Regions from separate parts of the Mesorhizobium sp. CC13 genome, predicted to be linked through region 1. Evidence: predicted binding sites of a transcription regulator. Region 1 holds the regulator's gene; each other region holds the start of a gene.
The links. The regulator HrcA, encoded in region 1, represses chaperone genes, less so after heat shock. The targets are predictions, from matches to a motif close to GTTAGCACTCNCNNNNNGNGAGTGCTAAC.
Positions count from the first base shown of each region.

Region 2: groES (co-chaperone GroES) is a predicted target of HrcA. The motif match lies at 6,338-6,366, and genes of this name have one in related genera.
Region 3: groES (co-chaperone GroES) is a predicted target of HrcA. The motif match lies at 5,957-5,985, and genes of this name have one in related genera.

Region 1 covers NZ_JARDJI010000021.1:26,406-36,393, forward strand. The annotation lists gene PV773_RS21540 (ABC transporter permease) at 1-210, shown strand, start outside; gene hemW (radical SAM family heme chaperone HemW) at 216-1,373, opposite strand; gene rdgB (RdgB/HAM1 family non-canonical purine NTP pyrophosphatase) at 1,595-2,242, opposite strand; gene PV773_RS21555 (VOC family protein) at 2,242-2,652, opposite strand; gene rph (ribonuclease PH) at 2,845-3,561, opposite strand; gene hrcA (heat-inducible transcriptional repressor HrcA) at 3,707-4,777, shown strand; gene PV773_RS21570 (hypothetical protein) at 4,801-4,986, shown strand; gene PV773_RS21575 (Hsp70 family protein) at 5,057-6,313, opposite strand; gene PV773_RS21580 (LysE family translocator) at 6,523-7,140, shown strand; gene cysK (cysteine synthase A) at 7,295-8,275, shown strand; gene PV773_RS21590 (acylphosphatase) at 8,355-8,639, shown strand; gene PV773_RS21595 (DUF3297 family protein) at 8,677-8,907, opposite strand; gene PV773_RS21600 (YraN family protein) at 9,122-9,493, opposite strand; gene rsmI (16S rRNA (cytidine(1402)-2'-O)-methyltransferase) at 9,486-9,988, opposite strand, start outside.
Region 2 covers NZ_JARDJI010000014.1:49,500-59,487, forward strand. The annotation lists gene PV773_RS17820 (ABC transporter permease subunit) at 1-295, opposite strand, end outside; gene PV773_RS17825 (ABC transporter ATP-binding protein) at 285-1,223, opposite strand; gene PV773_RS17830 (NEW3 domain-containing protein) at 1,220-2,431, opposite strand; gene PV773_RS17835 (Do family serine endopeptidase) at 2,457-3,794, opposite strand; gene PV773_RS17840 (hypothetical protein) at 3,917-4,150, opposite strand; gene groL (chaperonin GroEL) at 4,213-5,841, opposite strand; gene groES (co-chaperone GroES) at 5,875-6,189, opposite strand; gene PV773_RS17855 (hypothetical protein) at 6,519-6,866, shown strand; gene PV773_RS17860 (usg protein) at 6,866-7,156, shown strand; gene PV773_RS17865 (hypothetical protein) at 7,150-7,401, opposite strand; gene PV773_RS17870 (Hsp20 family protein) at 7,646-8,116, shown strand; gene PV773_RS17875 (Hsp20/alpha crystallin family protein) at 8,216-8,725, shown strand; gene PV773_RS17880 (NADH dehydrogenase ubiquinone Fe-S protein 4) at 8,800-9,273, shown strand; gene PV773_RS17885 (DUF982 domain-containing protein) at 9,260-9,559, shown strand; gene PV773_RS17890 (transposase) at 9,707-9,988, shown strand, end outside.
Region 3 covers NZ_JARDJI010000017.1:98,327-108,314, reverse strand. The annotation lists gene PV773_RS19940 (pilus assembly protein TadG-related protein) at 1-1,756, shown strand, start outside; gene PV773_RS19935 (DHA2 family efflux MFS transporter permease subunit) at 1,832-3,370, opposite strand; gene PV773_RS19930 (HlyD family secretion protein) at 3,484-4,623, opposite strand; gene PV773_RS19925 (MarR family transcriptional regulator) at 4,620-5,090, opposite strand; gene PV773_RS19920 (DsbA family protein) at 5,257-5,880, shown strand; gene groES (co-chaperone GroES) at 6,043-6,339, shown strand; gene groL (chaperonin GroEL) at 6,410-8,053, shown strand; gene PV773_RS19905 (DeoR/GlpR family DNA-binding transcription regulator) at 8,230-9,042, opposite strand; gene PV773_RS19900 (DUF4406 domain-containing protein) at 9,111-9,467, shown strand; gene fumC (class II fumarate hydratase) at 9,781-9,988, shown strand, end outside.

The DNA.
Region 1 (9,988 bases):
GGCTTCATGTTTCCCTATCGCGGCATGCCCGGCTGGGCCCAGGCGCTGGGCGAGATACTGCCGCTGACACATTTCCTGCGCATCATCCGGGCGGTGATGCTGAAGGGCGCCGAATTCCCGGCGATCGCCCAGGAGGTGGGCATACTCGTGCTGTTCGTGGTGGTTTTCGCGGGGCTGGCGCTGCTCAGATTCAGGCGGACGCTGGACTGACGACGTCAGCGCGCGAGGTCGGCGACGACCGCGTCGAGCACGATCATGCCCTCGGGCGTGGCGCGCAGGCGCGAATTGCCGATCGGCGCCACCAGCCCCTCGCCCTGCAGGATCGACAGCCGCGCCGAGGACAAGGACTTGCCGGAAAGCTGCTCGTAGCGGGCGAGGTCGATGCCTTCGACGAGTCTCAGGCCCATCAGCAGGAACTCGTCGGCTTCTTCCGAACGCGTCAGCGTCTCGCCGCCGACGATGCCGTGGCCGCGTTCCTCGACCAGCTCGGCCCAGCGCTCGGGCAGCTTCTCGGCAATGGTGACGACGCGCCGGCCGTCCTCGACGAAGCGGCCATGCGCGCCGGGGCCGACGCCGACATATTCGCCGTAGCGCCAGTAGGTCAGGTTGTGCCGGCTCTCGGCGCCGGGCCTGGCGTGGTTGGAGATCTCGTAGGCCGGCAGGCCGTGCGCAGCCGTCACTGCCTGCGTGATGGCGTAGAGCTCGGCGGCATGCTCGCCGTCGGGGATCTCGAACTTGCCGGCATTGTAGAGCTGGAAGAAGCGCGTGCCTTCCTCGATGGTCAGCTGGTAGAGCGACAGATGGTCGACGGCGTAGCCGATCGCCTGCGTGAGTTCCGCCGCCCAGGCGTCGGGCTTCTGGCCCGGCCGGGCATAGATCAGGTCGAACGACAGGCGCGGAAAAATCTCGCGCGCCAGGCCGATGGCGTGCAGCGCCTCCTCGACATTGTGGAGGCGGCCGAGGAAGCGCAAATCGGCATCGTTGAGCGCCTGGACGCCGAGGGAGACGCGGTTGACGCCGGCCGAGCGGTAGCCACGGAAGCGCTCGGCCTCGACCGACGAGGGGTTGGCTTCGAGCGTGATCTCGGCATTGGCCGACACCGTCCAGTTGGCGGCGATGGCGTCGAGCACGGCGCCGACCGTCTCGGGCTGCATCAGCGACGGCGTGCCGCCGCCGAGGAAGATACTGGTCACCTCGCGCGGGCCGGTGCGGGCGCGCATGGTCGCGAGTTCGGTGGCGAAGGCGCGGGCAAAGCGCACCTGGTCGACCGGCTGGTGGCGGACATGGCTGTTGAAGTCGCAATAGGGGCACTTGGCCGCGCAGAACGGCCAATGCACGTAGACGCCGAAGCCGGGCGAGCGATCGAAGATCATCGGACAGCGCCCATCAGGGTGGAGTGTGGCGGCAGTACCCCCACCCCTGACCCCTCCCCACAAGGGGGAGGGGGATTCTGGCTCCATCCCTGCCCGACTGCCCATGCCGATGTCGACAAGAGGCTGGCGGCAGGGCGGCGATCGTCCCCCTCCCCCTTGTGGGGAGGGGTCAGGGGTGGGGGTGCGTCGCGTCGCAAAGTGCCGAAGGAAAGACGCATCGTTCAGGCCGAACCGAGCTTGGCGCGGGCGAACTTCTGGAAGGCGCGGGCACGGTGGGACAGCGCATCAGGCTGGCCCGGCTTCCAGCCGTGCTTTTCTTCGGCGCTCATCTCGCCGAAGGTCTTGTCGAAGCCCTCGGGCAGGAACACCGGGTCATAGCCAAAGCCCATTTCGCCGCGCGGCGGCCAGACCAGCGTACCCTCGGCCTCGCCGCGGAAATATTCGGCGTGCCCGTCGGGCCAGGCGAGGCAGATGACGGCGACGAAGCGGCCGCTGCGCTGGTCCGGCTTCGTTGCGCCGCGCTCCTGCATGGCATCCTCGGTGCGCTGCATCGCCATGCCGAAGTCGCGGCTGCCGTCTTCCTTCTCGGCCCAGTTGGCGGTGTAGACGCCGGGCGCGCCGTCGAGCGCGTCGACGACCAGGCCGGAATCGTCTGAAAGCGCCGGCAGGCCGGTCTTCTCGGCGGCGGCATGCGCCTTGATGTAGGCGTTCTGCTCGAAGGTCGTGCCGGTCTCGTCGGGCTCGGGCAGGCCATACTCCCTGGCCGACCTGGCCTCGAAGCCGAACGGTGCCATCAGGTCGGCGAACTCGCGCAGCTTGCCGGCGTTGTGGCTGGCGATGACGATCTTCCTGTCGGCGAGTTCACGCATCAAAGTCCCCAGATTCTCGGTTCGGCGATCTCCAGCGAATTGCCGTCGGGATCGCGAAAATAGATGGAGCGGCCGCCGTTCGGCCACTCGAAATCGGCTTCGATGGCGATGCCCTCGCCCTCGAGCCGCTGCTTCCAGTCTTCGATCTCGCTTGCGGTGCCGGCAAAGCAGAGATGGCCCTGGCCAGTCGTGCCATGCGGCGGCACCGGCAGCCTGGCGTCGGGCTTCGGCGGCTGGCGCGTGGCGTCCGCGTTGAACAGCAAAAGCACGCCCTGGCCGCAACGGAAGAACACGTGGCGGCCTTCCACCCTGGCGATCCGCGTCAGCCCCATCACCTCGCCGTAGAATTTCTCCGCGGCGTCGAGATCGGCGACATAGAGGGCGGATTCGAGGATGGCGGAGGGCTGCACCTAGACACCCCCCGCTGGCCTGCCGGCCATCTCCCCCGCAAGGGGGGAGATTGGCTGTGGCAGCCGCACCGCCTCAACGTCGAAATCGCAACAGGATCGCCCGCAGTTGAGCTGCCGATCTCCCCCCTTGCGGGGGAGATGGCCGGCAGGCCAGAGGGGGGTGTCTAGGTGCGACGTCATCGCCTTCGTTGCTTACGCCACCGCCATCTGCTGCAGGCTGACCAGCCGCGAGATGCCCTTGCGGGCGAGGCCCATCAGCTGCAGGAACTCCTCCTCCGAGAACGGAACGCCCTCGGCGGTGCCCTGGATCTCGACGATGCCGCCCTTGCCGGTCATGACGAAGTTGGCGTCGGTGCCAGCCGCGGAATCCTCGAGATAGTCGAGGTCGATCACCGCCTGGCCGTCATGGATACCGCAGGAAATGGCCGCGACATGGTCCTTGAGCACCTTGTCGACGCTGACCATCTGGCGCGCTTCCATCCAGCGCAGGCAATCGTGAAGGGCAATCCAGGCGCCGGTGATCGACGCCGTGCGCGTGCCGCCGTCGGCCTGGATCACGTCGCAGTCGACGGTGATCTGGCGCTCGCCCAAGGCCTGCATGTCGACCACGGCGCGCAAGGAGCGGCCGATCAGCCGCTGGATCTCCAGCGTGCGTCCGCCCTGCTTGCCGGCCGATGCCTCGCGGCGCATGCGCTCGCCGGTCGAACGCGGCAGCATGCCGTATTCGGCCGTGACCCAGCCCTTGCCGGAATTGCGCATCCAGCCCGGCACCTTCTCCTCGAGGCTCGCCGTGCACAGCACATGCGTGTCGCCGAACTTGACCAGGCACGAGCCTTCGGCGTGCTTGGACACGTTGCGCTCGAAGGAGATGGCGCGCATTTCGTCGAACTGGCGTTTGGAGGGGCGCATGCGGGTTCTTTCTCAGGAATTTGGCAGATGTCGCCGGCTTGTAGCCCCATGCCCACGGGAGCGCAAAGGAAAACCGGCAAGCCGGACCATGGTTGTGTTCGGGCCGGCGCTGTCTATATCATTCGAGGCGGAGACCAAGAAGAAGATGACCAAAGCGGTTACCGACCCCAGCCTGCAGTCCCTCGACATGCGCTCGCGCGACATCTTCCGGCGCATCGTCGAATCCTACCTGCGCGACGGCGAGCCGATGGGCTCGCGCAACCTGTCGCGCATGCTGCCCTCGTCGCTGTCGCCGGCCACCGTGCGCAACGTCATGAGCGACCTCGAACATCTTGGCCTCGTCTATGCGCCGCACATCTCCGCCGGCCGCCTGCCGACGCAGAAGGGCCTCAGGTTCTTCGTCGACGCCTTCATGGAACTGGGCGACCTCTCCGACGAGGAACGCCGCACCATCGACGCCCAGGTCAAGGCCTCGGGCGACGGCGCCTCGCTCGAGCACATGCTGACCGAGGCGAGCCAGATGCTGTCGGGCCTGTCGCGCGGCGCGGGCCTCGTGCTCGCCACCAAGAACGAGGTGCCGCTCAAGCACATCGAGTTCATCCAGCTGGAGCCGTCGCGGGCGCTCGTGGTGCTGGTGTCGCAGAACGGCGACGTCGAGAACCGCGTCGTCGAGCTGCCGCTGGGGGTCACGCTGTCCCAGCTGCAGGAGGCCACCAACTTCCTCAACGCCCATATCCGCGGCCGCACGCTGGCCGAGGCGCGCACCGAGATCGCCCGCCTCAAGGACGAGACCAAGGCAGCGCTCGACACGCTGTCGCAGCAGCTGGTCGAGAAGGGCCTCGCCGTCTGGGCCGGGGCCGACAGCGGCCTGCCGGCCCGCCTCATCGTGCGCGGCCGCGCCAACCTGCTGGAAAACGTCACCGCCCAGGCCGACATCGAGCTGCTCAAGCACCTGTTCGAGGACATGGAGACGCAGGACGGGCTGATCCAGCTGCTCGACCTCGCCGAGGAGGGCTCCGGCGTGCGCATCTTCATCGGCTCGGAAAACCGGCTGTTCTCGCTTTCGGGCTCGTCGCTGGTGGTGGCACCCTATCGCGACAAGGACGCCCGCGTCGTCGGCGCGCTCGGCGTCATCGGCCCGACCCGGCTCAACTATGCGCGCATCGTGCCGATGGTGGACTATACGGCGCAGCTTATTTCGCGCATGCTGCGATAGCCGCACAGCCAGGGGAGACCCAGATGGCGCTCGAACAGATCAAGGCCCAGATCGCGGTCCTGTTTCAGGAAATGGTCAACCAGCCCGAGGACGCCCACGAGCTGCAGGAGCAGATCCGCGAGAAGCTCGCCGAGCTGCGCGCGCAAGGCCTGCCGCTGCCGCAGGACCTGGTCGAACTCGAACGGCGCCTCGACGCCGACCTTTCATAGCCGCCGCTGCTTCGCTTCATGAAGCGCCGGGCTCGACCCGGCGCAAGATCATGCTTCGACGCGGGTCCAGTCAGCCGAACTTGCGCTGGGCATCGAGCGCGAGCCCCATCCCGACGCTGCCGAAGGCATCGCCCTGCACCACCTTGGCGCCGGGGACGAGCTCGAGGATGCTCTGGCGTGCCAGCGGGATGGCGGTCGAGCCACCCGTCAGGAACACGGCGGTGATGTCCTCGGCGCGCACGCCGGCCTCGGTCAGCGTGTCGGCGACGGTGGCGGTGACACGGCCGACCTCGGTGCGGATCGTGTCTTCCAGCTGCCCGCGGGTGAAGGAAGCGGAGAAATGCGCAGCCGGCAGGTCGACCTCGACGGTGGCGCGGTCGGCGTCGGTGAGCTCGATCTTGGCCTTTTCGACCCGGGTCGCGAGCGCGTGGCCGAAACGCTGCTCGACCACCTCGATCATGCGGTCGACCAGGTCGGGCCGGGCCGCCTCGAAGCGGATCTGGCGCAGGTCGAGCTTGGCCTTGGGGGTATAGAGCAGGTTGATGCGCTGCCACGTTGCCAGGTCGATGAAGTAGCCGGCCGGCAGGTTGCGCTTGCCGTCCTTGGTCGGCGTCAGATAGCCGAGCTCGGGCATGACATGGGCGATCGAGAGCAAGCGGTCGAAATCGGTGCCGCCGATGTGGACGCCGCGGTTGGCGAGGATGTCGGCCTTGCGTTCGGGGGCGGCCGCGCGCTCGGGCGAGACGCGGACGATGGAGAAGTCGGAGGTGCCGCCGCCCATGTCGACGATGAGCGCCAGTTCCTCGCCGGCAACCGTGCGCTCGTAGTCGAGGGCGGCAGCGATGGGTTCGAACTGGAAGTCGATGTGCTTGAAGCCCTGCTTGCGGGCGGCCTTTTCGAGCTCGCCCTGAGCTTCGGCATCGGCCTTGGCGTCCTCGTCGACGAACTGGACCGGACGGCCGAGCACGACGTTTTCGACCGCTTCGCCAACATGGCCTTCGAGCTTGTCCTTGAGGTGGCCGACGAACATGCCGATGATGTCGGTGAAGGCGATCTGCCTGGCCTTGATGCGCGTCTTCTCGTGCACCAGGGACGAGCCGAGAACGCTCTTCAGGGCGCGCATCAGGCGGCCCTCGGCGCCATCGGTGTACTCGCCGATGGCGCGGCGGCCCATGGCGGTGTTGTCGTCCTCGAAGTTGAAAAAGATGGCCGACGGCAGGGTGACGCTCTCGCCCTCCAGCGCAACGAGGCGCGGCCGGCCGTTCTCGATGACGCCGACGGTGGAATTGGAAGTGCCGAAGTCTATGCCGCCGTAAGCCGGTCGCATCTGAATATCCTGAATCTTGCTGCGTGAACGGGCGGCCTGAGCAATGAGGCCGCAGCGGGACCGTGCGCGTACACGAGCAGGCATGACATGTCGATGACCGAAACGGCGATTTCGGCAAAATGTGATCGCTGGCCCAAGCGACGCGACATTTGCTGGAAACGGCATTTGTGCCATAGAGCCGGCGATCAACCGACAATCAGGCTGTTCCGATGACGCTTGCAGGATTTCTCGCCTATAGCGGCGCGCTCGCCATTGCCGCGGCCATACCGGGCCCCGGCGTGACCGCACTCGTGGCGCGGGCGCTCGGCTCGGGCTTCCGCTCGTCGCTCGCCATGTCGCTCGGGCTGGTGCTGGGCGACCTGACCTATCTCACCGCCGTGGTGTTGGGGCTCGCCATGGTGGCGCAGACCTTCGGCATGGTGTTCCTGGCGATCAAGTGGCTCGGCGTCGCCTACCTCGCCTGGCTCGCCTGGAGCTTCTGGACCAGCGGCATCACGCCCGAGACGATCGAGGCGAAGAAGGGCAAGGACGGCTTCCTCCCCAGCCTGCTGGCCGGGCTGACGCTGACGCTCGGCAACCCCAAGACGATGATCTTCTACCTGGCGATCACACCGACGGTGATCGACCTGAGGTCGGTGACGCTGGCCGACTACGGTGTCCTCGTGGCGATCACCGTCGTGGTGCTGCTGCTGGTGCTGGTGCCCTATCTGGCGCTGGCCTCGCAGGCGCGCTGGTTCCTGAAGACGCCCAGGGCGCTGAAGGCGCTGAACCGCACCGCGGCCGCCTTCATGGTGGGTGCGGCGGCAGCGATCGCCGCCCGCCAGTAAGGGTGTTCCGAGAATCTCATTCCAATGACGGCGCATTGGCGGAAACGCATTTCCGTGCAATGCCGCTAATCAGGATGCGACCCACTCGGAATCTGCCCGGCGACACCCTATCTTCGTCGCCGGCAATGCGTCATCCAGGCAGGGAGCGAACCGTATGAACAAGCCCGTCACCCCCACGCGCGTACCCGGCCGCGGGCGCATCTACGGTTCGATCACCGAGACGATCGGCGACACGCCGCTGGTCAGGCTCGACAAGTTCGCCAAGGAACGGGGCGTGGCGGCGAACCTGCTCGCCAAGCTCGAATTCTTCAACCCCATCGCCAGCGTCAAGGACCGCATCGGCGTGGCGATGGTCGAGGCGCTGGAGGCATCGGGCCGGATCACGCCCGGCAAGAGCACGCTGATCGAGCCGACCTCGGGCAATACCGGCATCGCGCTCGCCTTCGCCGCGGCGGCCAAGGGCTACAAGCTGATCCTGACCATGCCGGAGACCATGTCGATCGAGCGCCGCAAGATGCTGGCGCTGCTCGGCGCCGAACTGGTGCTGACCGAAGGCGCAAAGGGCATGAAAGGCGCCATCGCCAAGGCGGAGGAACTGGTGCAGACCATCCCCAACGCCGTCATCCCGCAGCAGTTCGAGAACCCGGCCAACCCGGAAATCCACCGCCAGACCACGGCCGAGGAGATCTGGAACGACACGCAGGGCGAGATCGACATCCTCGTCGCCGGCATCGGCACCGGCGGCACCATCACCGGCGTCGGCCAGGTGATCAAGGGCCGCAAGCCGTCGCTGCATGTGGTGGCGGTGGAACCGGAGGGTTCGCCGGTGCTTTCGGGCGGCCAACCGGGCCCGCACAAGATCCAGGGCATCGGCGCCGGCTTCGCGCCAAAGGTGCTGGACACCACGATCTACGACGAGATCGTCAAGGTCTCCAACGAGGAGGCCGTGGCAAACGCCCGGCTGGTGGCGCGGCTGGAAGGCGTGCCGGTCGGCATCTCCTCGGGTGCGGCGCTGCAGGCGGCGGTGGTCGTCGGCTCGCGGCCGGAGAACGCCGGCAAGAACATCGTGGTGGTGATCCCCTCCTTCGCCGAGCGCTACCTGTCGACGGTGCTGTTCGAGGGACTGGGCGGGTAGGCCAACTCCAGCACCTGCCGCCGCCCCGAGCGCCCTGCCGGCCGGCAGGGCATGTCTTACGGCTAGGCAGGAGGCAGCGATGAACGACACCTACCGCACGCTGCTGGTGAGCGTCACCGGGCGCGTGCAGGGCGTCAGCTTCAGGGTCTGGACGCTGCGGGAAGCGCAGCGGCTCGGCCTGCGCGGCTGGGTGCGCAACGAGCGCGACGGCTCGGTGCGGGCGCTGATCTCAGGCCCGGACAAGGCGGTCGAGGCGATGCTTGAGGCGTTGTGGGTCGGGCCGCGCGGCGCCGCGGTGACGAACGTCGTTGCCGAAGCGGCCGAGCAGCGGGACGTGCCGCCGGGCTTCGACATCACCGGCTGACGGCCCGCCGCATGGTGAGCCGCGCCGGTCCGTTACCTCACGGCTTCGGGAAAGGCTCGACGGTGCCCTTGAGCTTGATGGTGATCGGCTGGCCGAAGCGGTCCTTGGACTTGCCGGCCGGCACGCGGATCCAGCCCTCGCTGACGCAATATTCGCTGACATCCTCGCGCTCGCGGCCGTTGAACAGGATGCCGACGCCGCGCTCCAGCGCCTCGCCGTCGAAGAAGGGGCTGCGCGGGTCGATGCTCAGCCGGTCGGGAAGGGTCATTGCTCTCTCCAGGAGTTCGGGCGTCCTTGCGCGACGCGAAACGCGATTGCCCGCGCCGCGGGCGTTGCGAGGCCTGTTAAGGGCATTGGCGTCCAGCGTAAAGGCCCTGCCGCATCGGCCCGAAAATCGGCACCGATTTTCGCAAAGCACGATGCGCAGGTTCAAGGAGCTGGAGCGTCCCTGCGCGTCCAATCGGGGGCGCGGCGCTCCATGCTCAGTTGCGCCCCTGGAATGCGTTCTCGACATGCACCGGCCAGCGCCGGGGCAGCACCGCCACCATGTCGAAGCGTACCGAGAGCTTTCCGTAGTCGGGCTGGCGCGCCAGCCAGAGATCGGCCGCCGCCTCGATGCGCCGCTCCGAGCCATAAGCCAGCGCGTCCATCGCCTCGAGCAGCGTTTTCCGCGACTTGACCTCGACGATCAGCACCAGGTTGCCGCGCCTCGCGATCAGGTCGATCTCGCCGAGCTTCGTCCTGTAGCGCCGGGCGACGATCCGAAAACCCTTGAGCATGAGGGCAAGGGCGGCGAGCCATTCGCCGCGGTGGCCGCGGCTGTGCGCCTTCTGCCGGGCGAGCCGGTCAGTCACCCGCCCCTTCCTTGAGTTCGAGCAGGCGGCGGTAGAGCGCAGGCTTCTGCCGGCCGGTCATGCGCGCGGCTTCCGCCGCCGCCTTCGATGCCGGCATCTCCCTGGCCAGCGACACCAAGAGCTTGTCGATGTCCTCGACCGTTTCGGTGCGCGCCTCGGGCGGGGCGACGCAGATGACGATCTCGCCCTTCGGCGTGTCGGCCTCGGCATAATGCGCGGCGAGTTCGGCCAGCGTGCCGGTGCGGATCTCCTCGAAGGCCTTGGTGAGCTCGCGGCCGATCGCCGCCCGCCGGTCGCCCAGCACGTCGGCCATGGCCTCAAGCGTGTCGGCCAGCCGGCGCGGCGATTCGAACAGGATCAGCGTGCCGGGCACGGCCTTCAGCTCTTCCAGCCGCGACCGCTTCTGCCCGTCCTTGACCGGCGGGAAGCCGGCGAAGAAGAACGCGTCGGACGGCAGCCCGGACGCGGTCAGCGCGGCGAGCACGGCGGACGCGC
Region 2 (9,988 bases), on a different contig from region 1:
GCTCGCCGTTGATAGCATCGAAGCCGAGCGCGATTGCCACGAGGGGCAGCAGAAAGCCGAGGAATGCAGCGAACGACGGTAGGGGCTCTTGCGCGACGGTCAACAACTTGAGGAACAGGTAGGGATCCTCAGCCGTGGTTTGGCTGATGCGACCGATCGCGCCATAAACAGCGCCTATGGCGGTTAGCAGGACAAGCAGCATGATCAGGTGCATGCGTGCGCTGGTCATGTGATCGGCCGCTTCCTTGAGGGCGATCGTCGCGGCCCCTTTGAAGGGTGAGCCTTCACGCGTCATGGCCAACCTCCTTGAAATAGCGGGTGTAAGCCTGGTCGAGACTTGCCCGACGCAAATCGAGGTTCTTCAGCGCTCCGCCGCCTTCAACGACGAAGCGAGCGAGCTCCGGTCGAACGTCGCGCTCAGCCTCGACCAGCCAGTGTCCGTGGCGTCCCGGTACGACAGATTTTATCCCTTGCGCCACCCCGGCCGCCTTTGCCAGATCGATGCCGTCCGCCTCAACGTCCACGACAAAGGCACCGCCCCCAATTTGCGCTGCCAGCTGCTCGATCGTGCCCAAAAATCCGATCTTGCCTTTATTGAACAGTGCGATGCGGTGGCAGATCGATTGAACAACATTGAGCATGTGCGACGACAACAAAATGGTCATGCCGTCCCGGCTTAACGCCTGGATCAGATCGAGCAGTTCCTGGGTCGACTGGGGATCGAGACCCGAAGTCGGCTCGTCGAGGATGGCAACGCTGCACCTGCGCATGAGGAGTTCTGCAATGCCAAGGCGCTGCCGCATGCCACGGGAATAGGTACCGACCTGCCGGTCGGCGACATCAATCAGGCGCACCTTGTCAAGTGCCGCGGCGATCCGTTCACGCGCAAGATCTTTCGACATGCCGGCGAGACGGGCGGTGTAGGCCAGGTTCTCGCGGCCCGACATGGCATCGTAAAAGCCGACGGCGTCCGGCAGGTAGCCCACCTCGCGCTTGACCTCAAGCGGCTGACGCAGTGGGTCCTTACCGAGGATTCTTACGCTGCCTTCACTCGGCTCGGTCAGGCCGAGCAGCATCAGGATCGTGGTTGTCTTGCCGGCGCCGTTCGGTCCGAGCAGGCCGACAACTTCGCCGGCGTCAACCGACAGATCTATTCCTGCAACCGCGGTTGCCGTGCCATAGCGTTTGACCAGTCCAGTTGCTTTTATGACTGTGGTATTCATCGCCGCCCATACCTCATCACAGCCATGCCGAGGACGAGCGCCGCAGCAGCAATGACGCCGAGCCCGGCAACACCCCACATTGTCGAGGTGTTGACCGTCACGCGGAACTGCGCCGATTCCGACACGCTTCCACCGCTGGCGCGAACATTGATCATGTAGTCGCCGGCGATAGCACGCTCGGACGGTGTGATCTTCACGTTGACTTCGCTTGTGGCGTTTGGCGCAAGCGTGCCAACGGTCTTCGGCTCGAATTCCACCTTCCAGCCAGTGGGTGGCGAGGCCGAAAGTTCGACATCCGTCGCTGGCGCAGTCCCAGCGTTGGCAAGCGTAAAGGGAAAAGTCGTTTCCTTGCCAGCAACCGCTTGGCCCGAAAGCCGTTCCTGGGGACCGCTCAACGCGACCTCCGGTTGACCCGTCACCTCGATGCTGAGTTCTGTCGCAGCGTTGGCGCCACCCCCCGCAACTTCCATGGCGATCGGATAGCTGCCAGCTGGCGCGGCGCGTGCCGGCGTGACCTCGAGCGTAATGTTTTGAGTGGCGCCGGCTTCGATTGGCAAGCCGGTGATTTCTTCCGAGCCATACCCGCGCTTAAAGCGTGTCTGGAAGCCTTCGGGGGCAGTGGCGGCCAGGTTGACCAAGCTTTCCTCGGCGCCGTTGTTGGTCACTTCGACCTTGAAGCTGAAGGTCGAGCGCGCAGTACCCCGCAGCGCCGGCAATTCCGGCTTCAGTTCCAAGCCGCCCTCGGATGCATCCGATAGTTTCACGGTAATCGGCAAATCGGCCGTTTGATTGCCGTAGCGAGCCTTGACGTCGATCGGCACGCTCGTGCCGGTCGCACCTTCCGGTGGCGTCAGCTCGAGCTTGACCTCTTCCGTGGCATTGGGCGACACAATGACGGCCCCAACCTCGCGGTTGCCACCCTTGATCGACCATTTCCAGCCATCGGGAATGCCTGACACCTCCAGCGACGCACGCTGAGGCGGCAGATTGTCGTTACGCAAAGTCAGCGGGATCGACTCGGTCTCGCCGGGTCGGATCGCCAGGTCAGGATGCGGTGTCGTCAGCCAGAAGCCGGTTAACTCTTGAGGATTTGCTGGTTGATACTGCGCGAGCGCCGGAACCGGGATCAACGCCGCTGCAATGGCCGCTCCTGCGGCGATTATCCATCGAACAGATTTTTTCATCTCCTTCTCCCAATCGATGAACACGTTGCTCTACTCGGATGGTGCGCTCCTAGCGGATAACCAGGAAGAGCTTCGCCCCACCGCGAAACAGATCCAGCGCGATCGTGCCGGCGGTGTTGCGCAGTGCCGTGGCCAGTTCGACCGTGGTTGTGACCGGCTGCCGGTTGACCGCGACAATCACGTCCCCAGCTCGCAGGCCGGCGCGGGCTGCGGCGCTGCCTTCGTCGACGCGGGAAACGAACACGTTTCCGGCGGCATCTTCGATTTGCGCGCCCTCCAAACGATCGGGCAGCGCCGCCGTTTTTGCTCCCTTTTCAGGTTCGATACGCACAGTGACAGACTTTCGCGCGCCGTCGCGCAGGTACTCGATGCCCACCTCCGATCCGGCGGGTGCCAGGCCAACCCGGTTTCGCAGATCGGCTGAGCCGGAGATCGGGTGCTGATCGACACTGACGATCACGTCGCCGGCCAGTAACCCGGCTTGGGCAGCAGGCGAGCCGTCTTCGACGCTGCTGACAACGGCGCCGGAATTCTCGGCGAGTTTGAGCGCGTCTGCGAGGTCCGGCGTCAAATCCTGGATGGCGATGCCGATACGACCCCGCCGCACCTCGCCATGCTCAATGAGTTGCTTCATCACAGTCGACGCCATCGCGATCGGGACAGCGAAACCAATGCCGATATTGCCGCCGGCCGGCGCGATGATGGCAGTGTTAATGCCAACCAAACGCCCGTCATGTGTCACCAATGCGCCGCCGGAATTGCCCGGATTGATCGAGGCATCAGTCTGGATAAAATCTTCGTAGCCCTCGATGTTGATGCCGCTGCGGCCAAGCGCACTGACGATACCAGAGGTAACGGTTTGGCCGAGACCAAATGGATTGCCGATCGCCACCACCGGTTCGCCGACGCGAAGCGCATCGGAATCACCAAGGGGGAGGGCCGTAAGCCGGTCGCCCTTGATCCTGAGCAACGCGACGTCGGTCGCCTGGTCGCTGCCGATCAATTCAGCTGTGAAGCGGCGCCGATCCTTCAGCGTCACCGTGATCTCGCTGGCGTCGGCAACAACGTGATGGTTGGTGAGGACGAACCCCTTTTCGGCGTCGACGATGACGCCCGATCCGGCGCTCAATCTCGGCTGCGCATCGGGCATGTTGAAATAGCGCCGGAAGAACGGATCATTGTAAAGCGGATTGGTCTGGGCTGCGGAGCCGGAGGTGACCGCAATGTTGACGACAGCCGGCGTCACTTCTTGCAAAACATCGGGAAGAGGGCGCTCGGCGCTGGCGCTAATAGCGGGCTGCGGTGCGGCTGCCAATGCGGGCGCCGACGCCAGAACAAGAAAGATTGCCGAAAGCGCAGCAAGATAACTGGACGAATGCGTAGTCATTTTTCGGCCCCGAACTCTAGTTTCCTCCTTTCGACGCCACCGGCTGGCCATCGGGTCTACCGTGAACGGACGATATTGTCCGTTCCTCTCATTTGCCGGCGAACGCCAGTTTCAGTTGCCCGTCAAACATCCGTTTTCGCATCCGTCTTCGGGTTCGCTTTTCCGTCCGACAACTGCCGCGCCGCCAAGAACATCACCGTGTACGCTGCCTTCCGTCGGTCCCAGCCTACGGATTCAGTCATGTCGAGCACTTCGGTCAGTACTGGCTCCAGCACGGTTTTCAGATCGGCCTCATAACTCAGTTCGGACGCCGCACGTTGCGGCGGCGCAATCTTGTTGATGTTGATCGTATCCATGGCATCACCCGTCTGGGGCCGTGTCCGCGCCCGGATGGACGCGGACACGGCCTCTCTGTCTCTTAGAAGTCCATGCCACCGCCGGGCATCGCCGGCAGCGGCGCGTCCTTCTTCGGCTTCTCGGCCACCATCGCCTCGGTGGTGACCAGCAAGCCAGCGACGGACGCAGCGTCCTGAAGTGCGGTGCGCACCACTTTCACCGGATCGATGACGCCCTGGCTGTAGAGGTCGCCAAACTCATTGGTTTGTGCGTTCCAGCCATAGCCGAACTCGGCCTTGTCACGCAGTTTGCCGACGATGATCGAGCCTTCGGCGCCAGCGTTTTCCGCGATCTGTCGCACCGGCGCTTCGAGGGCGCGCCGCACGATCTCGACACCATGTTTCTGGTCGGAATTGTCGGCCTGGACATTGTCGAGCGCCTTTACCGCGCGCAGCAGGGCCACGCCGCCGCCCGGCAACACACCTTCTTCAACTGCGGCGCGGGTGGCATGCATGGCGTCATCGACGCGATCCTTGCGCTCCTTCACCTCGACCTCGGTCGAGCCGCCGACGCGAATGACGGCGACGCCCCCGGCGAGTTTGGCCAGGCGTTCCTGCAGCTTCTCACGATCGTAGTCCGAGGTGGTCTCCTCTATCTGGGCCTTGATCTGCGCAACACGCCCCTGGATCTCGGTCCTGGAGCCGGCGCCGTCAACGATGGTGGTGTTTTCCTTCTCGACGACCACCTTCTTGGCGCGGCCCAGCATGTTCAACGTCACGTTTTCAAGCTTGATGCCGAGATCTTCCGAGATCGCCGTGCCGCCGGTCAGTATGGCGATATCTTCCAGCATCGCCTTGCGGCGATCGCCGAAGCCAGGCGCCTTGACGGCAACGACCTTGAGGCCGCCTCGCAACTTGTTGACGACAAGGGTAGCCAACGCCTCGCCCTCGACGTCCTCCGCGATGATCAGCAGCGGCTTGCCGGACTGGACGACCGCCTCAAGCACCGGCAGCAAAGCCTGCAGGTTGGACAGCTTCTTTTCGTGAATCAGGACATAAGGCTCTTCCAACTCGACGCGCATCTTGTCCTGGTTGGTGACGAAATAGGGGGACAGGTAACCGCGATCGAACTGCATGCCTTCGACGACTTCGAGTTCAGTTTCGGCGGTTTTTGCCTCCTCAACCGTGATAACACCCTCGTTGCCGACTTTTTGCATCGCCTCGGCGAGGAAACGGCCAATTTCGGCGTCACCATTGGCCGAAATCGTTCCGACCTGGGCGATCTCGTCGTTCCTGGTGACCTTGCGAGCATTGACCTTGAGTTCGGCGACCACGGCGTCGACGGCCTTGTCAATGCCACGCTTCAAATCCATCGGGTTCATGCCGGAAGCGACAGCTTTGGCACCTTCCTTGACAATCGCCTGGGCAAGCACCGTCGCCGTTGTGGTCCCGTCGCCGGCGATGTCGCTGGTCTTGGACGCGACCTCGCGCACCATCTGTGCGCCCATGTTCTCGAATTTGTCTTCAAGCTCGATCTCCTTGGCGACGGTGACACCGTCCTTGGTGATGCGAGGGGCGCCGAACGACTTGTCGATCACAACGTTGCGGCCCTTGGGGCCGAGCGTGACCTTCACAGCGTTGGCGAGAATGTCGACACCGCGCAGCATCTTCTCGCGGGCTTCGGTATGGAATTTGACTTCCTTAGCAGCCATTTTTCTTGCTCCTTCTTAAACGCCGGGTGCCACTCAGGCGGCCTTCCTGGCCTGGGCCGCGGCATCGATCACGCCCATCACGTCGGACTCCTTCATGATCAGGAGATCCTCTCCATTGAGCCTGATCTCGGTGCCGGACCATTTGCCGAACAGGATGCGGTCGCCAACCTTGACGTCGAGCGGCTGCAACTGGCCGCTGTCGTCGTGGGCGCCCGGACCAACGGCGATGACCTCGCCTTCCTGCGGCTTCTCCTTGGCTGTGTCGGGGATGATGATGCCGCCGGCCGTTTTTTCCTCGGCCTCGATGCGGCGGACCAGGATACGGTCGTGCAATGGACGGAACGTCATGTCGTTCTCCTCATGGACAAACAGATTTTTGAGGTTCCTCCGCGCTGCATCCGAAGCGGTGCGGCGCGGGGTGCGCGACCCTCTTCGGCATCGCGCGCAATCGATCTGGGTGAGGTGTTTTTGAGTTTCAAGAGGTGGCCGCAAAATTTTTAGCGCTCGGGCTTGCCGAGTGCTAGCGCGCTGAATTCATGCAGCTATCCGCCGCGACGGCGTGATTCTGGGGGCTTGAAATTTCGTTCGAATCCTCCAAAATTTTTGTCCGACGGTGGTCCGCCCAGGACCCGTCGGAACGTCAACGCAAAGGAGTTTTTTGTAACGGAGGACCATCGATGGAACGAACCGTCCCGACGATCATCCCCTCGATCGCCCCTGAAACCACGGATCTGTCACTGGACCGTCTGCTTTTCCCGGCCCGGTTCTTCAGCCATCCCGACGATGTGGTGACGGACGATCAGCTCGAGATTCAGGAAAAGCGCGCCATTCTTGCCTCCTGGGCATCGGATGCATGCGCGGTCGAATCCATACCGGCCCTGCGCAAGCCACCAGGCGTTGCGGCCCCGGTGACTTTCGATGCTGTCATGAATGCGCTTCGCCGGCTCGATGAAATCCGCGCCGACGTCGGCTGCAAATTCGACCAGAGCGGCAACCGCGAACGTCCGGAAAGATTGGACGCTTGATGGTGACCGAGAAGAAGCTTGTGGTCAGCAGGGAATTTCGGCTCCAGATGGAGGGTTACGGCCTTACGACCGCGGAGATCCATTATCACCTTCCTGATTACCCGCGGTTGTTGCAACTTTACGTCTGGCAGGAATACGACCTCGCACCGGAATTCCCGACGCTGAAAGGTTTCCTGAGCTACTGGGAACAGGAACTTGAAGGCGCGCTCCATTCCGTGCGCGTTGCCCACCACCGCCTGATCAAACCTGCGGAGTGGCAGGCGGTGGACGGGGTGTTTACGATTCAGTGAGCACCTGGGCCCGGTGCAGCCGGGCCCTCTATCTCGTCATCGTCGGGCTCAATCAAGTCAATCAGTGCCGCTACCCGCGTTCCGGGCAGAGGGCGGCCTTGCCCCATCAACGCGTCGTCGCCAAAAGCCCAACCCCACGCCTCCCTCAGTTCCTCAAGCGAAGCGCCGGACAGGATCACCTCTGCAATCGTCGCATCGTCCACCGGTCCGAGGACCGAGACAACGTCTTCCCGCGTCATGGTCATCGCTTATCTCCATCGATTTGCCAGCGGACTAGATGGGCATTGGAAGGAGCGCTTTCCAGCGGTTCCGGCCTGCGAATACACTGCCAAGCCGTCAAAATGTCGGATCGATTGATCCCCCTTGACACAGCCTAGATCGCTTCCCAACTCATTGCTCGTCGGCTGCTGTAAAGGGCCGACACGGTCAGGGAGCGCCAGGCTTCTTGGCGCTTCCTCGTACCTATGTTGCTCCAAGGAGGATGTAGCTATGAGAACAAATATGGACTTCTCTCCCTTCTACAGGTCGAGCATCGGCTTCGACCGGATTTTCGACCTGCTCGAAAAATCCAGCATTCCGCAAAATGGCGACAACTGGCCGCCTTACGACATCGCCAAGCTCGGCGAAGACACCTATCGGATCATCCTGGCGGTAGCCGGTTTCACCGAAGACGAGCTTTCGATCACGCATGAGCCGAACCTGCTCGTGATCAACGGCGCCAAGACAGAAAATAGCGAGGTCTTATACCTCCACCATGGTCTGGCACTGAGGCCGTTTGCCCGTCGTTTCGAGCTCGCCGACCATGTGAGTGTCGTCGATGCGAAGCTGGAGAACGGCCTGCTGATCATCGACCTCAGGAAGGAAATTCCCGAGGAGATGAAGCCGCGACGGATCGCGATCAACGCCGACGCCGGCAAGAAGTCCGCGTCGAAGCGGATCGAAGGCAAGGTAGCGGCCTGATCTTACGAATAGCTGGACAGCGCGACACCCATCACGATTTGGGGTGGGGTGTCGTGACCAAAACGCGAAAGGACAAGTAAAACAAGAAAGGAACGGACAATGAGTGTACGTCACCTTATCCCATGGAGCCGTGGCAACAACCAGGCTCCGGCGATCTATCGCGGCGACGACATGGACCCGTTCCTGTCACTGCACCGCAACGTCAACCGGCTGTTCGACGAGGTCTTCCGCGATTTTGACACGCCGTCGGTGTTTGGCCGCATGATGCCTCGAAACGGCGCCTGGCCGAGCGTCGAATTCTCCGAAACCGACAAGGAGATCCGAGTGACGGCCGAGGTGCCGGGCCTTGAGGAAAACGACATCGAGGTCCTGCTGGAAGACGGTGTCCTGACGCTTCGCGGCGAGAAAAGATCGGAAAACGAGGACAAGGATCGTCAGTTCAGCGAACGCTATTACGGGCGTTTCGAACGGCGTCTTGCCCTTGGCCGTGAAGTTGAGGAGGACAAGGTCGCGGCGACCTTCAAGAACGGCGTGCTCACGGTGACGCTGCCGAAGACCGAGAAGGCGCAGGCAAACGCCAAGCGCATCGCGATCAACAGCAGCAAGTGATCAGCCGAGGACGGCAAGCCGACCGGGTGCCCTCCAGGTGCCCGGCGGCATCCTTCCGAAAAGGAGGGATGTCAATGACAGAGCCACTTACACCGGATCAGGACAAGAACCGCATTAGATCGCAGTGTTGGCAAGCTGCGAAAACCGACCAGCCGATGCTGTTTCACATCCGTCGGCCGGCGCTGCCCCGTCATGTAACGGCGCGGATTTTTCGTCCCAGCCGCTCGGTGATGACGTCGGCACGCGGGACTGCCCGGCCGTGGCGGCTCGTCTTCGAGCGGCGGACGCCGCCCTTCATTGACCCGCTGATGGGTTATACCGGAGGGGACGACACGCTGACCCACGTTCAACTGCATTTCCCGACCAGGGAAGCAGCGATTGCTTTCGCCGAAAGACAGAAATTCGACTTTGTGGTGCAGGACAGCCCGCCAGAGCGCCCTCGGCCAAACGTCAGGAAACTGCGCGCCGATCCCGGCGCCTGCGTTCTTACGTCCAGCCACACGAAGGAGAACAACGACAAACAGGGAGGCAGAGATGACCAGTCTTGAATTTCCGGCTCCAGTCACAGTGAGAGCCAACGGGGCAATGCATGATATTCAGACGTTCCGGGACGCGATGGCGTTCCTCAATCAATGGCCGAAAAATCGCCGGGGACCGGTGTTCACCTGCGCGGAGAGAAGTTGCAACGCGGCGATCGCAGGGCAGATGTCAGTCGAACAGGCACGACAGGCCTTCGTCAGCTTCGCCAGAATTGCCGGCGTTCTGATCGGCCCCGAGCCATCGGCGCCATTGCCGAAGATCGCTCTAAAGCAGTCGCGCCAAAACGCACTCTGAGTAGAGGTTGCCGACCTTTGCTTCCGTAACGCCAACTTCTGCGGAACCTTTGTAAGCGCCCGGTGATGGCCGCCTTCCGGGGTGGGGTTCGGATCGGATAGCAGTCGGGCTCTGGACGCGGAAGATAGTGTCCACGAGCGGGGCTTAATGGACACGATCGCGACGGATGGAGTGGCTGGCCAAGATTCTGGGATGACGCGCGCGCGCCGGCGCAAGTCATACTCTCTCGAAGAGAAGCAGCGGCTGGTTGCCGAGAGCTGTGAGTCAGGGTCGTCAGTGTCGCTGGTGGCGCGGCGGCACGATATCAATGCGAACCTGTTGTTCACGTGGCGCCGGCAGATGCGCACGCCGACATCGGTGGCTTCGCCGCTGGAATTGATCCCGGTCGAAGTCATCAGCAGCGCGCCGGCAGCCTCACCAGCCGCGGCG
Region 3 (9,988 bases), on a different contig from region 1:
CTTCTTTCGGGCCAACTTGCAACAGGTCGACCCGGCCAAGGCCACGCTGATCGTGACCTTGCCGAGCAGCCCCACCGGCGGCGGAACCCTGAAGCTCGAGGCGAAGCTCAAATACGATCCCTATTTCCTGCCGGTCGTGGCGACCCTGCTCGGCAAGACCAGCGCTTCCTACCGGCTCGACTTCGACGCGATGTCCGAGATACGCCTCAAGAACACGCTGGAAGTGGCTCTCGTGCTCGATAACTCGGGTTCGATGAGCGAGTATGGCGGTGACTCCGGACAGCAGCGCATCGATCTGCTCAAGTCTGCCTCCAAGCAGCTTGTCGACACGCTTGCCGCCCAGGCGGCGCAGATGAAACAGATCGCCGAGCCTGTCAGGTTCGGCATTGTGCCCTTCGCCGCGTCGGTAAACGTAGCACCCGACACGGATGACAAGCCCTGGCTAGACACCGATGGACTGTCACCGGTCCACCATGAGAACTTCGACTGGTCGACGATGACACGCGCCAACATGACCACGGCCGACATCGCCCAGATTGGCGAACGCTTTGCTGAGTATTCCGGCGGAATTTGGCGTAAACGCGGTAAAGGTTGGGGCGCTACCGAGAACCAGCCGCTCACACGCTTCAGCCTTTATCAGGACATCGTCGCACAGTCCGACCGCGAGGCCATCCCCAATACTAAACGCCGCGTTTGCAAATCGCCGACGACAGGCACCTGCACCAAGTATACGGACGAGCCGGAATATCAGTATACGGTCGCGCAATACACCAGCTGGCAAGGTTGCGTGGAAGCACGCCCGTCGCCCTACAACAATGACGACACCCCTGCAACCACAGCCAACCCGGCCACCCTGTTCGTGCCCATGTTTGCACCGGACGAGCCAAAGCACCTCTGGCGCGACCTCAATGACGACAACGTCTTGGAGTTGAACGCTGACACCTTCGGCTACAGGAACGACTGGTGGGCGGACTGGGCCAACACCGACGCTGTGTCCCGTCAGCGCGACATGCGGAAGTACTTCCGGACCAAGCCCTACGAGGCATCATCGGCCGGTAGCGGCTATGGGCCGAATTTCTCCTGCACGACCAATTCGATCACCCCTCTTGCCGACGTAAGCAAGGCCGCTGGCAAGCAGAAGATCAAAGACGCCATCGACGCCATGCAACCCTCGGGCAACACCAACGTGCCCGAGGGGACGGCCTGGGGCTGGCGCGTCGTATCGAGCGGTGCCCCCTTCAGCGAGGGCCGTCCCGACGGGCAAAAAGGCAATGACAAGGTCGTCATTGTCCTGACCGATGGCGCCAACACCTACAGCAACACGCCGAGCAGTTCCGACGGCGCCGGCAACAAGTCCACTTATGCTGCCTTCGGCTATGCCGGCCAGAAGTACGGCACAAGTGGCGTCACGCGTATCTTCAAGGACACGTCCGTGAGCAAGACCACCTACACGTCCGGCAACTATCAGGCCGCCATGGACGAGCAGATGCAGAAGGTCTGCGCCAACGCCAAGGGACCGAATGCCCGCAAGGCAGATGGTTCCGGCACCGACAACGTCATCGTGATGACCGTGGCACTGGATCTCAGCGACAAATATTCGGACGAAAAGAAGGCGATCGAGGCCCTGACCAACTGCGCGTCCTATTCGCGCAGCACGGCCGGCAAGAAGCTGTTCTGGAACGCCACCGGCGACACCCTCATGAAGGTCTTCAAGGAGATCGCCGACGAGTTGTCCAACCTGCGCATCGTCAGCTGATCGCCGGTCCCCAAACGACGAAGGCGCCCGTCACCGCGGGCGCCTTCGCTGTTTTCAGGACCTAATCTGCAGACGTCAGTCCATATGCGCGGCCGGCGCGCCGCCCCTCGCCTGCGCCTTCGGCTTGCGCAGCAAAAGGGCCAGCGGCATGGCGCACAGCGTAACGATCATCATCAGCTTGAAATCGTCGACATAGGAAATCATCAGCGCCTGGATGTTGACCAGCCCATCGATCTGCGACAGCGCCTGGGCATTGCCGCCGGCAGCGGCCGGCGACAGCGCGGCCAAGTTGGGATTGAACGGCGTGATGTTCGCGGCCAGCTCCGAGTGGTTGATCTGGACATTGCGCGACAACAGCACCGAGACGATCGAGATACCGATCGACGAGCCGATGTTGCGCACCAGGCTGAAAAGGCTCGCTGCATCCGTTCGGTATTGCGGGGCGAGCGTGGCGAACGCGACCGTCGACAGCGGCACGAAAACGAGGCCGAGGCCGAGACCCTGCAGGATACCGGTCGAGACGATCAGGAAGCTGTCCATCTGCGGCGTGAAACCGGTCATGTAATAGAGCGAGGCCGCGGTGAAGACGAGCCCCGTCACCACGAGGATGCGGGCGTCGACGGCCCGGATCAGGCGGCCGACCAAGAGCATCGAGATCATCGTGCCGACGCCGCGCGGCGCCATGACGATGCCCGTGGTTATGGTCGGATAGCCGTAGATGCGCGACAGCATCGGCGGCAGCAGCGCGAGGCTCGCCAGCAGGATCACGCCGATCACGAAGATGAAGACCAGCCCGGTCACGAAATTGCGGTCGGTGAAGATTTTCGGCTCGATGAATGTCCTGTCCGACGTCATCATGTGGACGGCGAAGATCCAGAACCCGGTGATCGACAGGCCGAGTTCGATCCAGATCTCGGCGGCGGAGAACCAGTCGACCTCGCCGCCGCGGTCGAGCATCAGCTGCAGGGCGCCGACGCCGAGCGACAGCATCGCGAAGCCGAAGAAGTCGAAGCCGCGCAGGCGTTTGGCCACCGCCGGCAGGTAGGCTGCCAGGCCGAGAAACGCGGCGATGCCGACCGGCAGGTTGATGAAGAACACCCAGCGCCAGTTGAAGCTCTCGGTGAGCCATCCGCCCAGCGTCGGGCCGATGATCGGACCGACCATGATGCCCGCGCCCCACATCGCCATGGCCTGGCCGTGGCGTTCCCTGGGGTTGATGTTGAGCAGGAAGGTCTGGCTGAGCGGCACGATGGCCGCGCCGAACACGCCCTGCAGCACGCGGAACAGCACCATAGACTCGAGGTTCCAGGCAGCGCCGCAGAGCATGGACGTGATCGTGAAGCCGACCACCGAAGCAAGGAAGAGCTGCTTGGCCCCGAACCGGTCGGCCAACCAGCCGGTCAGCGGCGTGATGATGGCCGCGGCCACGATATAGGAGGTCAGCACCCAGTTGATGGTGTCCTGGGAGGCGCCGAGGTCGCCGACCATCGACGGCAAGGCGACGTTGGCGATGGTGGTGTCGAGCACCTGCATCACGGTCGCCAGCATGATGGCGATCGTGATCAGGCCGCGATGCGGCACCTCGGTGAAGGACTTTTCGGCTGTCTGGCTCATGGAAGCGGCCCTGTGGGCAAGATTGCGGGCCGCCAGGCGGCGACCTCACCCGTGTATTCGGCCCGCCAGCCGCACGACGCGGCAGGCGGGTTCGTTCGTTCCGGCGATCGGCGCTATTCGGCGGCCACGGCGTGCCCGAACATCGAACCGAAGCCGCGCGAAACGCCCGTGTCGATCGACACCGTCGCGCTCATGCCGGTACGCAGCGCCGGCCTTGCGGCGTCGTCGTCGAGCTTGATGCGGACGGGAATGCGCTGCGTGACCTTGACCCAGTTGCCGGTGGCGTTCTGCGCCGGCAGCAGCGAGAACTCCGCACCGGTGCCGGCGCCGATCGCTACGACCGTGCCGCGGAAGGTCCGATCGGGATAGGTGTCGAGCACGATCTCGGCCTCCTGGCCGGGCTTCATGTTGGTGAGCTGCGTTTCCTTGAAGTTCGCTTCCACCCAGGTGTCGCCGGTCTCGACCAGGCTGAACACCGGCGTGCCGGTGCCGACGAACTGGCCGACCTTGAAGGAGGCGGCCTGCGAGACCGTGCCGTCGGCCGGCGCGCGCACCGTGGTTTGCGCCAGGCTGAACGCGGCCTTGTCGCGCGCCGCCTGCGCCGACAGCACGGTCGGATGCTGTTCGGTCGGAATATCCGGGTTGCCACCCAGCGCCGCCTTGGCGCTGACGATGCCCTGGAGGGCGGCGCTGTGCTGCTCCTTGGCCTTGTCGAGGTCCATGCGCGCCTCGTCGAGCGCCGACTGGGCGTTGACCCCCTTGCGGACGAGATCGTTGCTGCGGTCGAATTGCGACTGGGCAAAGTCGAGCGCGCTGGCGGCTACGCGTTCCTGCGCGGTGGCCTGGCTGTAGGCGGCCCGCAGCTGCTCGACGTTGAGCCGTGCGGCGGCAAGGGTCGCGTCGGCCTGGGCGAACGCGATCCGGTACGGTTCCGGGTCGACCTCGAAGAGGATATCGCCGGCCTTGACTGAGGCATTGTCGGCCACGCCGACCTTGACGATGCGCCCGGCGGCTTCCGAGGCGATGCTCACCTTGGCCTGGCGCAGGTTGGCGTTCTCGGTCTCCTGGTAGCGGCCGCCGGTCACCCAGTAGTACCCACCGGCGGCGACGAGCGCCAAGGGCAGCGCCGCCATGGCGAGGAAGCGGCCGCGGTTGCGGCGCGCGGGTGCGGCTGCAGCGGGCTGCGGCTCACTCGCCGCGCTTTCGAGTTCCGTCTTCTGGCTGTTCTCGTTCACTTTTGCCACCGCGTTCATTTCTTCGTCTCTCTCGTGCTATTCGTTTCGCCGGCTGCGTGGGCGGTCAGGTTGTCGACGACCGTGCGCAGGCCGTGGACCGTTGCCAGGCGCTCCTCCTGGGAAAGGCCCGCCAGCGCGAGTTCGTACACCTCGCCGGCAACCGCCTTGACCTTGGCAAAGGCATCGCGCGCCTTGTCGGTCGGGAAGATCATGCGCACCCGCCTATCGGCAGTTGCCTGACGGCGCTCGATCCAGCCGCCCTCCTCCATTCGGTCCAGCAGACGCGACACGCTGATCGGCTCGATCTCGAGGAGTTCGGCGAGACGCGCCTGCGCTACCCCCTCCTCCTTGACCAGCCTGACAAGCAAGCGCCACTGCGCCGCCGACAGGCCATATTCGCTGCCGCGCTGCTCGAAGCAGCGCCGCATCAGGCGCGCCGCGTCGTGAATGAGGAAACCCAATCTTTCGATGCCGTCCGTTTTCATGAGCACCATATATTATAAGCATGCTTACCTTTCAAGCACCAATTGAACTCCGACACACCGATTTGTGAACCTCATGCGACAGGTTGCCCCCTGTGGACGTGATTAAGATGCCGTTAATCGTCCTCCACGATCCTTTTCGCAGACGGGCCAGCCCCAGGAGCCAGGCATGCAGGCGCCACTCATCAACAGACGGGCAATACTCGGCGCGGCGGCGATCGGCCTGGTTCTGCCCACGCGCCTGATGGCCGGGCAGTTGCCTTCCGTGGAAGAGGTCGCCTTCGATCCCGAGATACCCGTCCTCGGCAATCCCGAGGGCGACGTCACGATCGTCGAGTACACGGACTATCAGTGCCCATACTGCAAGCTCAGCTACATCGAGATGATGAAGGTGATGGCCGAAGACCCGGGCATTCGCGTCGTCATGCGCGACTGGCCGATCTTCGGACAGGTGTCGCGCAACGCGGCCCTTCTCACGCTCGCCGCAAACAGCCAGGGCCGCTACGCCGAGGCCTTCCACATCCTGATGACCAACCGCGAGCGCCTGTCGTTCAAGCGCACGGCGCAGCTGCTGCAGGAAGTCGGGGTCGACATGGAACTGGCCCGGCGGGAAATCGCGACCAGGGGGGACAGCTTCGTCGGCATCCTGTCGCGCACCGAAGCCCAGGCCAAGGCCTTTGAGTTGCCGGGAACTCCGGGCTTCCTCATCGGCACCGCCCTCTACAAGCGTGGCATGACGGCCGACGACTTCCGCAAGGCGGTCGCCGCGGCAAGAGCCGCCGCCAGGGCATAAATACCCAAAGAATCATCTCGCCGCGCGACTGCCGTTCCCTTGACTCGCAAATGGCGAAAGACTATCTCACCGCCACGCTAGCACTCACCAACAGCGAGTGCTAACGGGGTCCGGTTGCGCCGGACGGAGGCATTCTTTCACCTTTTCACCGAGGAAATTCAAATGGCAAAGTCGAAGTTCCGCCCGCTTCATGACCGCGTGGTCGTTCGCAGGGTCGAATCCGAAGAGAAGACCAAGGGTGGCATCATCATCCCCGACACCGCCAAGGAAAAGCCGCAGGAAGGCGAAGTGATCGCCGTGGGCTCGGGTGCTCGCGACGAGAACGGCAAGCTGGTCCCACTGGACGTCAAGGCCGGCGACCGCGTCCTGTTCGGCAAGTGGTCCGGCACCGAAGTGAAGCTCAATGGCGAAGACCTTCTGATCATGAAGGAATCCGACATCATGGGCATCATCGGCTGATCCAGCCGACCCGCATCCATCCAATGTGAAATTCGGGTCCTTGCCAAAGGAACCCAACCAGGAGCTAAACATGGCTGCCAAGGAAGTAAAATTCTCCCGCGACGCCCGTGAGCGCATGCTTGCCGGTGTCAACATCCTCGCCGACGCGGTGAAGGTGACCCTCGGCCCGAAGGGCCGCAACGTCGTGATCGACAAGTCGTTCGGCGCTCCGCGCATCACCAAGGACGGCGTCACCGTCGCCAAGGAGATCGAGCTGGCCGACAAGTTCGAGAACATGGGCGCCCAGATGGTCCGCGAAGTCGCTTCGAAGACCAACGACATCGCCGGTGACGGCACCACCACCGCCACCGTTCTCGCCCAGGCGATCGTCCAGGAGGGCGCCAAGGCTGTTGCCGCCGGCATGAACCCGATGGACCTGAAGCGCGGCATCGACCTGGCCGTCGCCGAAGTCGTCACCGACCTCGTCAAGAAGGCCAAGAAGATCAAGACCTCGGAAGAAGTCGCCCAGGTCGGCACCATTTCGGCCAACGGCGAGAAGTCGATCGGCGAGATGATCGCCGAGGCCATGCAGAAGGTCGGCAACGAAGGCGTCATCACCGTCGAGGAAGCCAAGACCGCCGAGACCGAACTCGAAGTCGTCGAAGGCATGCAGTTCGACCGCGGCTACCTGTCGCCCTACTTCGTCACCAACCCCGACAAGATGGTTGCTGACCTCGAGGACGCCTACATCCTGCTCCACGAGAAGAAGCTGTCGAACCTCCAGGCCATGCTGCCGGTCCTCGAGGCCGTCGTGCAGACCTCGAAGCCGCTGCTCATCATCTCGGAAGACGTCGAAGGCGAGGCCCTGGCCACGCTCGTCGTCAACAAGCTGCGTGGCGGCCTGAAGATCGCTGCCGTCAAGGCTCCGGGCTTCGGCGATCGCCGCAAGGCCATGCTGGAAGACATCGCCATCCTGACCGGTGGCCAGGTCATCTCCGAAGACCTCGGCATCAAGCTCGAGAACGTCGGCCTCAACATGCTCGGCCGCGCCAAGAAGGTGTCGATCTCCAAGGAGAACACCACCATCGTCGACGGCGCCGGCAAGAAGGCCGAGATCCAGGGCCGCGTCGCCCAGATCAAGCAGCAGATCGAAGAGACCACTTCGGACTACGACCGTGAGAAGCTCCAGGAGCGTCTCGCCAAGCTGGCCGGCGGCGTTGCCGTCATCCGCGTCGGCGGCGCGACCGAGATCGAGGTCAAGGAAAAGAAGGACCGCGTCGACGACGCCCTGAACGCAACCCGCGCTGCCGTCGAAGAGGGCATCGTCCCGGGCGGCGGCACGGCTCTGCTGCGTTCGTCTTCGGTCATCAAGGCCAAGGGCGAGAACCCCGACCAGGAAGCCGGCATCAACATCGTTCGCCGCGCCCTCCAGGCTCCGGTTCGCCAGATCGCTGCCAACGCCGGCGCTGAAGCGTCGATCGTCGCCGGCAAGATCCTCGAGAACAAGAGCGTCACGTTCGGCTACAACGCCCAGACCGGCGAGTTCGGCGACATGATCGCCATGGGCATCGTCGATCCGGTCAAGGTCGTCCGCACGGCCCTGCAGGACGCCGCTTCGGTCGCCGGCCTGCTGGTCACCACCGAGGCCATGATCGCTGAGGCTCCGAAGAAGGACTCCCCGATGCCGGCTATGCCCGGCGGCGGCATGGGCGGCATGGGTGGCATGGACTTCTAAGTCCAGCTTCCAGAAGCTTACGGAAAGGGCGCCCTCGGGCGCCCTTTTCTGTTTGGAGCCAAAGCAATTCCAGGAAAAGTGCGAGGCGGTTTTCCGTCCGGAATTGCGTAAAAACAAAGAGACAGAGCGTTTTCGCGGTTCGAAGAAAGGCGGAGGCGCTCCAGCGTGTCCGAGCCCTACGCGGCGCGCAGGACCGAAACGCCACCGTCAACGAAGGCCGCGATGCGCTCGTCGACAACGTTTCCCTCGACTATCAGCGTCGTCAGGTCGCCGAGCACGCCGACCTGGAATGGCGACACGGCGCCCAGCTTGTCGCTTGTCGCAAGCACCGCCGTTTCGGCGGAGCACGATATCAGCTGCCGCTTGATCGCTGCCTCCTCCATGTCCCCGGTGGTCAGCCCCTGGGTCGCATGCACGCCCGTGACCCCAAGGAAAAACAGATCGGCGCGAATCCGTGAAATCGCTTCGGCCGCAAGAGCTCCGACCGCCACCATCGAGTGACGGAAGAGTTTTCCGCCGATAACGACGACGTCGACGTTTGGCTTATCCTCCAGCGCAACGGCGATGGTCGGGCTATGGGTGATGGCCGTGAAGCGCACCTCGGCCGGCAAGTGCCGGATGATCTCCAGGTTCGACGTGCCACCGTCGAACACCACCGTCATGCCGTCCCCGATCATCGCGGCGCCAGCCTTGCCGAGGGCCGGCTTGGCTTGCATCGCCATGGTCCGACGCTCTGCGATCGGGACCGCCGTTGGCGACACCGGCATCGCGCCGCCATGCACGCGCAACAGCAATCCTTCCGCCGCAAGTTCCCTCAGATCGCGCCTGATCGTGTCTTCCGACAGCTGCAGTTCATGGCTGAGACGCTTGGCTATGACCTGCCCGTCTCTGTCCAGGAGGTCGAGGATCAAACGCTTGCGTTGGCTGGTGAGCACTTTCGAGAAATCCGTCAGTTCAGCGATATCACATGATATTGCATGAAATCGCATGAAGATATACTAATTTCGTGCAGATTCGTGCAAAACCAGGAGATATCATGAACGCCGTTTCCAAACCGATGCTCATCTTGATCGCCGGCCCCTATCGCTCCGGCACGGGCGACGACCCGATCAAGATGGCAGAAAATCTGAGCCGTCTCGAAAGCGTCGCCGTTCCGCTCTTTCGGGCTGGCCACATCCCGATGATCGGCGAATGGGTGGCGCTTCCACTCGGGCGTCAGGTCGGTTCGCGGGGTGCCGGCGATCCGCTCTATGACGAATTCGCCTACCCGGTCGCCGACCGGCTGCTGTGCCATTGCGATGCCGTCCTGCGCTTGCCCGGCGCATCGAAGGGCGCCGACGAGGATGTGCGCCTAGCCGTGGAGCGCGGTCTCAAGGTCTACTACGACCTTTCCGAAGTGCCGGGAGCGGCGTGAGGCCCCAGCCCCTTTTTCGGTCCGCCAAATTTCCCGAAAAATATTTGCAACGAGGCGGAACCTTTTCCGCACGTCGACGTTTCCGCCCTGTTCGAGGTACGTCCGGATGGAGAAATCCTGAAGGAAAACCGAAGGACACATAGGACGCCTCCAGCACTCTCCAAAGGTGCGGGAGGCGTTCTGTTTTGGGGCCCTCGCCATGGGTGCTGCGCCTGAACCGATTAGGTTTCCCAGCCGGCCCAATCTCCGCTTGATGCCCAGTGTGCAACGCGATAGGCCGTTGCCCGCAACGTCATTTTCCCGGAGACAGATCGTGACAGCCCAGAAGACCAGAACCGAGACCGACACCTTCGGACCGATCGAAGTGGCGGCGGACCGCTACTGGGGTGCGCAGGCGCAGCGTTCGCTGGGCAACTTCAAGATCGGCTGGGAGAAGCAGCCCCTGTCGGTCGTCCGGGCGCTGGGCATCGTCAAGCGCGCCGCAGCCGAAGCCAACATGGCGCTCGGCCGTCTCGACCCGA